Regions from separate parts of the Shewanella sp. KJ2020 genome, predicted to be linked through region 2. Evidence: predicted binding sites of a transcription regulator. Region 2 holds the regulator's gene; the other holds the start of a gene.
What was found. Region 2 encodes MetJ, which represses methionine synthesis genes. Its sites were predicted from a motif close to TAGACGTCTAGACGTCTA; they were not measured.
Positions count from the first base shown of each region.

Region 1: a site for MetJ is predicted at 1,924-1,941, ahead of msrA (peptide-methionine (S)-S-oxide reductase MsrA). Genes of this name have one in related genera too.

Region 1 covers NZ_JAKUKD010000005.1:54,073-57,492, forward strand. Annotated here, with positions in the region: gene MJO46_RS03145 (thiamine pyrophosphate-dependent dehydrogenase E1 component subunit alpha) at 1-427, opposite strand, end outside; gene astE (succinylglutamate desuccinylase) at 590-1,624, opposite strand; gene msrA (peptide-methionine (S)-S-oxide reductase MsrA) at 1,954-2,433, shown strand; gene pgm (phosphoglucomutase (alpha-D-glucose-1,6-bisphosphate-dependent)) at 2,539-3,420, opposite strand, start outside.
Region 2 covers NZ_JAKUKD010000015.1:317,766-321,185, reverse strand. Annotated here, with positions in the region: gene nrfD (NrfD/PsrC family molybdoenzyme membrane anchor subunit) at 1-520, shown strand, start outside; gene MJO46_RS10430 (sulfite exporter TauE/SafE family protein) at 663-1,406, opposite strand; gene metJ (met regulon transcriptional regulator MetJ) at 1,514-1,828, opposite strand; gene metB (cystathionine gamma-synthase) at 2,041-3,204, shown strand; gene MJO46_RS10415 (bifunctional aspartate kinase/homoserine dehydrogenase II) at 3,216-3,420, shown strand, end outside.

The DNA of each region.
Region 1 (3,420 bases), on a different contig from region 2:
AATGGATCGGCATTTGGCGACCTTTACCGAGATCTTTCTCGTTACTGAACATTTGGTTCATGAACTGTTCAGTGGTAAAGCCGCGGTAACGCAACGCCGCATGTTCGCGATATTGCGCGAGGATAACATCCCCTTGATCGAGTGCTGCAACACTGCCAACAATTGCCGCTTCTTCACCTGTGCAGGTCATATAGAAGCTGATGCGCCCTTGACGTTGGGCACCTAACATACGTTCATCGAGTACCCGAGTGAACACACAGGTATCGTAAATTTTGGTGGCTAAGGCTTCATCTATTACAGGCAAAACCGCGGTTTCATAGGTAGTGCCATCGGCCTGTAGAATTCTCAGGATAGGAATGTGAAGCGATGCCTTATCCAAGAAGCCGACACGGTGCACTGTATCAGTGTTGAGTGTTGCTTTGCTCATATTGTGCTCTTGTTATCTCGTTACACCGCAAAAGGTTTGCGGCGCCTAATTTATACGAATATGCCGGACGAACATTACGTTAACGTAAACTACCTATCAACCGTTGGCACAGTTCGAACCGCAAGTTATCCCCGGATTGGATGTATATATTGCTTTACAACCTTAGCGAACGTTCGGATTGACTGCGGGGATCAGGCAAATCACGGTTCGATTACCAATAGGCACCTTAGCATTGGGAAATACTATGGCTTCAAATTCTTGTTCTACTTTGATTTCTTGCCCACCTTCCCGCGCAAGCACAAAGCCCCTAGGGAAAGATCTGAAATTTTCGACATCGGTGGCGAAGGTAAATTCAAAATCATCGAAATGTTTATTGATGACGCGACACACTTGATACAAGTTGACCTTCTCGACATCAAATGCATCTAGCTCCAATGGCTTAGCGGTGATCAAGCGCATAAACATCTCTTGGGTGGCAATAAAACGCGTCATATCGTTTTGCCCCATGGGATAGACCTTGCCTAACTCAATGGTAAAAGCGTCGGCGCCGTAACATTCGGAGGAAAAATAGCTAAATGTCGTGGTCGGCTCGTGGTGAAACAGCACAGTATCGATGCCACTTGCCGCTAAAAACATAATTTGCTCGCCGCTATAGGCGCGGCCAGGACGATAGGGATAAATAGCAAACTTTTCATGCTTTGAGGCGCGCATCGCCGTGTGTAAGTCGTAGTGAATACGATGCCGACTCTCTGCCACTGCGGTAAAAAATCTGTCCACATAGGCTTCAAGCTTTTTCGCCCGCACCCGTTCAGGATTGACTAAGCCCGGTGGATTGGAATGTTCGCCGCTAAAGAGACGATTCATGTTCTCATCAATAATTCGGGTGCCGTTGTTGATGGCTAATGGGTTGCCGATAAGAAATAGCGTGCGCTGCTTAGCGATGATTTTTTGCTGGAGAAGCTGTTTGATTAAGGTATTACAGAGTTCAATCGGGGCGGTTTCATTACCATGGACACCGCAGGAGAGGATAATATCTTTACCTTCGCTTTGGGCTGGTTCAAAGACAATCACCCCCGTATCCCATACTTCCACTCGGGTATGCTCCCCCAGTGTAAAGCTGAATTCATCGCCGAGGCACTCGGGATTGGCGAGGGTCAAGGCTAAAAAATCCTTTGAATCTAACAGAGCTTGTAACACAGAATTCTCCTTATAATGGTGTGCTAAAGGTCAGTATTCAGTTCAATAAAACTCAGTATCAAGTGCAATAAAACCGTGCATGACGGCAATTGGCTATACCCACCTTTAAAAGCGCATCAATACTAACACAAGTTTTTAGGGCGTATCTCGGTCATTCTGGTCATACAACTGAATTTTGAAGTAAAAAACTTAGCTAACCCGGTTGATAACAAAAGCTCAGCGGATCGGTGGCAGCGTTCAGTATGGGATAAATTTTCATTCCGATACTTGCTTTTAGGCAGGAGATTAATCACAATCCTTAGCCATCTAGACTTCTATTGGATTTAATTATGGCGTTAGCAACCTTTGGTGCCGGCTGTTTCTGGGGCGTGGAGTATTTTTTTAGGCAAGTGAACGGCGTATCGAATGCCACCTGCGGATATATGGGCGGCAATAACGCCGCGACCATCTATGAAGAAGTGAAAAAAGGCAACACAGGCCATGCCGAAGTGGTGCAAGTGGAATTTGATCCCGCTGTTGTCAGCTATGAAGACTTACTCGACGTGTTTTGGAAAAACCACAATCCCACTAGCCTGAACATGCAAGGCGGCGATATTGGTACTCAGTACCGCAGCACCATTTTCTTCCACGACCGTGAACAAAAAGCCATTGCCGAGGCCTCCAAACTCGCCTTTGCCCGCTCTGGCCGTTGGGGACTGCGTCATATAGTGACTGAGATAGTGCCACTACAGCAATTCCATGTGGCGGAAGAATATCATCAAAATTATATTGATAAGAATAACTTACCCAGTTGTCATATCGAGTACTAATACGCGTTGGCCTTAAATCGGGCCAAATAAAAAACGCACTCATGGGTTAACCTGAGTGCGTTTTTTTATCTTTCAAAAGCTCACTTTTATCTCTGAAAAGCTCACTTAAGCGTTTAGCGCCTTATCAATTAATGCCTGCGCATCCTTAATGATCTCAGCTAAATGCTGCTCGCTAATAAAGCTTTCACCGTAGATCTTAAATAAGGCTTCGGTGCCCGATGGGCGCGCCGCAAACCAACCGTTGGCCGTCGTCACTTTAATGCCGCCAATCGATGCATTGTTGCCCGGCGCATGGGTCAATACCGCTTCAATTTTCTCACCCGCAAGTTCAGTTGCATTTAAGGTATCTGCATTGAGTTTGGCAAATTTGGCTTTATTTTCAAGGCTAATCGGGCTGTCTATACGCTTATAAAAGCTTTGGCCAAATTGGGCTACTAATTCCTGATGACGTTGCCCCGGGGTTTTCCCCGTGACCGCGAGCATTTCTGCGGCCAAAAGTACCAAAATAAAACCATCCTTATCGGTACACCAAGTCGTGCCATCACGGCGTAAAAATGCCGCTCCCGCACTCTCCTCACCACCAAATGCAACAGTTGCCTCGGCTAATCCATCGACAAACCACTTAAAGCCCACGGGCACTTCGAGCAATTTTTTACCGTGGAAAGCACAAATTTTGTCGATAAGCGCACTCGATACCAGGGTTTTACCTATGGCTAAGCTATCGCTCCAATTCGGTCTATGGGTCAGCAGATAATCAATCGCTACCGCTAAATAGTGATTGGGGTCCATCAGCCCTGTGCCTGGACACACGATACCGTGTCTGTCGTAGTCGGGATCATTACCGACACATAAATCGAAGGCATCTTTATGGGCGAGCAAACCGGCCATCGCATAGGGAGACGAGCAATCCATGCGGATCTTGCCGTCCTTATCCAGTGGCATAAAACTAAAACTTGGGTCGACTTTATCATTCACTAGGGTGATATC
Region 2 (3,420 bases):
GCTAATGGAAGTATTGTTGTTTGTCCTCGCCATTGGCGTAGGGGCTTACACTGGCTTCTTAATTTCGGCGATGAATGCTTATCCTATGCTCAACACTGCGGTACTGCCTGCGCTGTTTTTAGTGTCAGGTCTATCGGCGGGCGCTGCGGCAAATGCGGTACTGGCACTCTTGTTGTTTAAGACCGATAGCCACGACAAGACCTTAGCCAAAATGCATGGCTTAGAATTGCCAGTGATGGCAATCGAAATCATGTTCCTGTTTATGTTGTTCTGCGCCTTGTACTTTAAGGGCGGCGCGGCGGCTGCGGCCTTAGCATCGTTAACTTCTGGGTTATGGGCAAGCGTGTTCTGGATAGGCGTTGTCGGAATTGGCTTTGGTATTCCGTTGCTGTTTATGCTACTACCCGCCGCGACTCGCCACACTAAGGGCGCGATGATTATGGTGGCCTGTGCGAGCTTAACGGGCGTACTCGCCTTAAGACACTTTATTGTGTATGCGGGCCAAAGCTACTTAAGCTAACGTATTGATGCTAGAGCAATAAGTATCACTTAAATGCGATTAAGTGATGCTCGAATGGATGACAGCTCGTATCCACAGCAACAAAAAGCACCGTTAAACGGTGCTTTTTTTATGGCTGCGATTGGTTGCAATTGGCAGGAGGTTATTGCGGTAATAACTCAATCACTGATTTGACCGTGAGCACTAAGGCGCTGATAGCGCAGAGGGCTAAGGTCGCCATCTTGGTCTTATGTTTATCCACATTTCCCACCAGTTTGCCCGCCACGAGATAGCCTAAAAAGACCGAGGGCAATAGCATTAGCGACAGCCAAAAGTGCTTGATTTCGAGTAGGCCCGTCACCCCAAGAATCGCCAAGGCAATGGTCGAACTAAAGATAAAGAAGGCCGATAGTGCGGCACGAAATTGCGAGGCATCTTTACCCGATAATAAAATTGCCATCGGCGGCCCACCAATAGCGGCAATATTGCCAAAAATCCCCGAGACGACACCCGCGCCGAAGAGGGTTTTCTTATTTACCGGCAGGCTGAATTTATACAGGCTGAGGATAACTGCGACAGTCACAATGGCGGCAATCGCAAGGCCAAGGATAGCTTGAGGTGCAAATAGCAATAGGCTTGCGCCGATAAAACCGCCGGGCACGCGACCTAGGAGCGCATATTGCAAGCCATTGAATTCTAAGTGGCCGCGCTCACGCAATAGGGTGAGTAGCGCGATGGAAAATCCCATCACAATTACGGGGGCGGGCACTAATTGGGGATCGACAATATAGAGTAAAGGGCTGGCAACCACGGCAAGGCCAAAGCCAATCAGACTCTGGGTGAGGGCCCCTAAAAACACAATCACAGACGCGATGGCAAGCGTTTGTGGATCTATCAAGGAAAACATAGGATTCCATCAAAACAAAATAGGGATCGTTACTTTAGCCCACCACAGTGGATGAGCATTAACGATCCCTAATAATTAGTTACGGCAGGATTATGGACGCCTGAGCGTTACTCCATGTCTTCCCACTCTATTCCCATTTCGTCCATCAGGCGTTTAGCTTCTGCTGGAATACTGTCGGGGCAGTCCTTTGAGAGGTCGGCATCATCAGGCAATGGCTGGCCTGTATAGGCATGCAAGAATGCCTCACACAACAGCTCGCTGTTGGTGGCGTGACGCAAATTATTGACCTGACGACGAGTACGTTCGTCCGTGAGGACCTTAAGCACCTTGAGCGGAATAGACACAGTAATTTTTTTTACTTGTTCATTCTTCTTGCCATGTTCAGCATAGGGGCTGATGTATTCCCCATTCCATTCAGTCATTGACTCACCTGTTATAACGCTAAATTCGGGGCAGATTTTAAACCCTTACAAACAACAGTCAAATTATTGCTACTATTTCTTGGGGATTGCAAACAGATTTCTTTATGTTTAGACGTCTAAACGTCTTAACGCCTATTGACGATAGGGTTGGGCTTAGGTACATTTAGACGTCCAGACATCTCTATCAGTCTACCGAATTTAGGAGTCCACCCATGGCAGAGCGTCAATTAGCCACACTGGCAGTGCGTCAGGGTATCGAAAGCGATACTCAATATGGCGCAGTTGTGCCACCGATTTATTTGTCGACTAATTACGCCTTCGATGGTCATAAAAATCCCCGCGAATTTGATTACAGCCGTTCAGGCAATCCAACTCGCTGCATTTTAGGTGAAGCATTAGCCCAATTAGAAAAGGGCGCGACTGGCATAGTGACCTGCACTGGCATGGCGGCCATTACCTTAGTGGCGACTTTGCTTGGCCCCGATGATCTATTGGTCGTGCCCCACGATTGTTACGGCGGTTCCTACCGTTTATTTACCAACTTGGCGAAGAAAGGCCAGTTTAAGCTGATTGTGGTCGATCAAACCGACAGCCAAGCGTTAGCCGCCGCTATCGCGCAGAATCCTAAGATGGTGTGGCTCGAAACCCCATCGAACCCGTTATTGCGTGTGGTGGATATCGAAGCCATTGCCAAGGCGAGCCATGAGGTCGGCGCACTGGTGGTGGTTGATAACACCTTTTTATCGCCGATATTGCAACAACCCCTATTGTTAGGCGCGGATATCGTTATCCACTCCACTACTAAATATATCAATGGTCACAGCGATGTGGTTGGCGGCGCTGTGGTCGCCAAAGATGCACAAATCGGTGAAAGCTTACATTGGTGGTCGAACACTCTAGGTTTAACGGGCTCAGCATTTGATAGTTACTTAACCCTGCGCGGCCTACGCACTCTCGCTGTGCGCATTCGCGAGCATCAAGCCAATGCCCAGCGCATTGTTGAGGTATTAACCCAAAGCCCTGTGGTGAGTAAAGTTTATTACCCAGGGCTTGCGGATCATCCAGGTCACGCGATTGCCGCCAAGCAACAGAAGGGCTTTGGCGCTATGCTGAGTTTTGAGCTTAAGGGCGGCGAGGCCGAAGTGGTGGCCTTTTTAGGTGCACTCAGCTTATTTAGCGTGGCGGAAAGTTTAGGTGGCGTCGAAAGTTTAGTGGCCGTGCCCGCCACTATGACCCACAGAGCCATGGAGCCGCAGGCGCGCTTCGAGGCGGGCATTAAGGACACCCTATTACGTTTATCGGTGGGTATTGAAGATGCCGCCGATTTAGTTGCAGATATTCAAGCAGGATTAGCCGCCGCTGCGGCTTGTCAGTAGAGGAATAATAGATGGCACGTTGTCACTTACATAAATTTGGTGGCTCCAGTTTAGCGGATGCCGATTGTTATCGTCGAGTCGCCCATATCCTGTTAACCCACGGTCATAGTGATGATCTTGTGGTGGTCTCTGCGGCAGGTAAAAGCACGAATTTCCTGTATAAATTATTAGCGCTGCGTGATGCGGGTCAGCTATGGCAAGAAGAATTACAAGTGC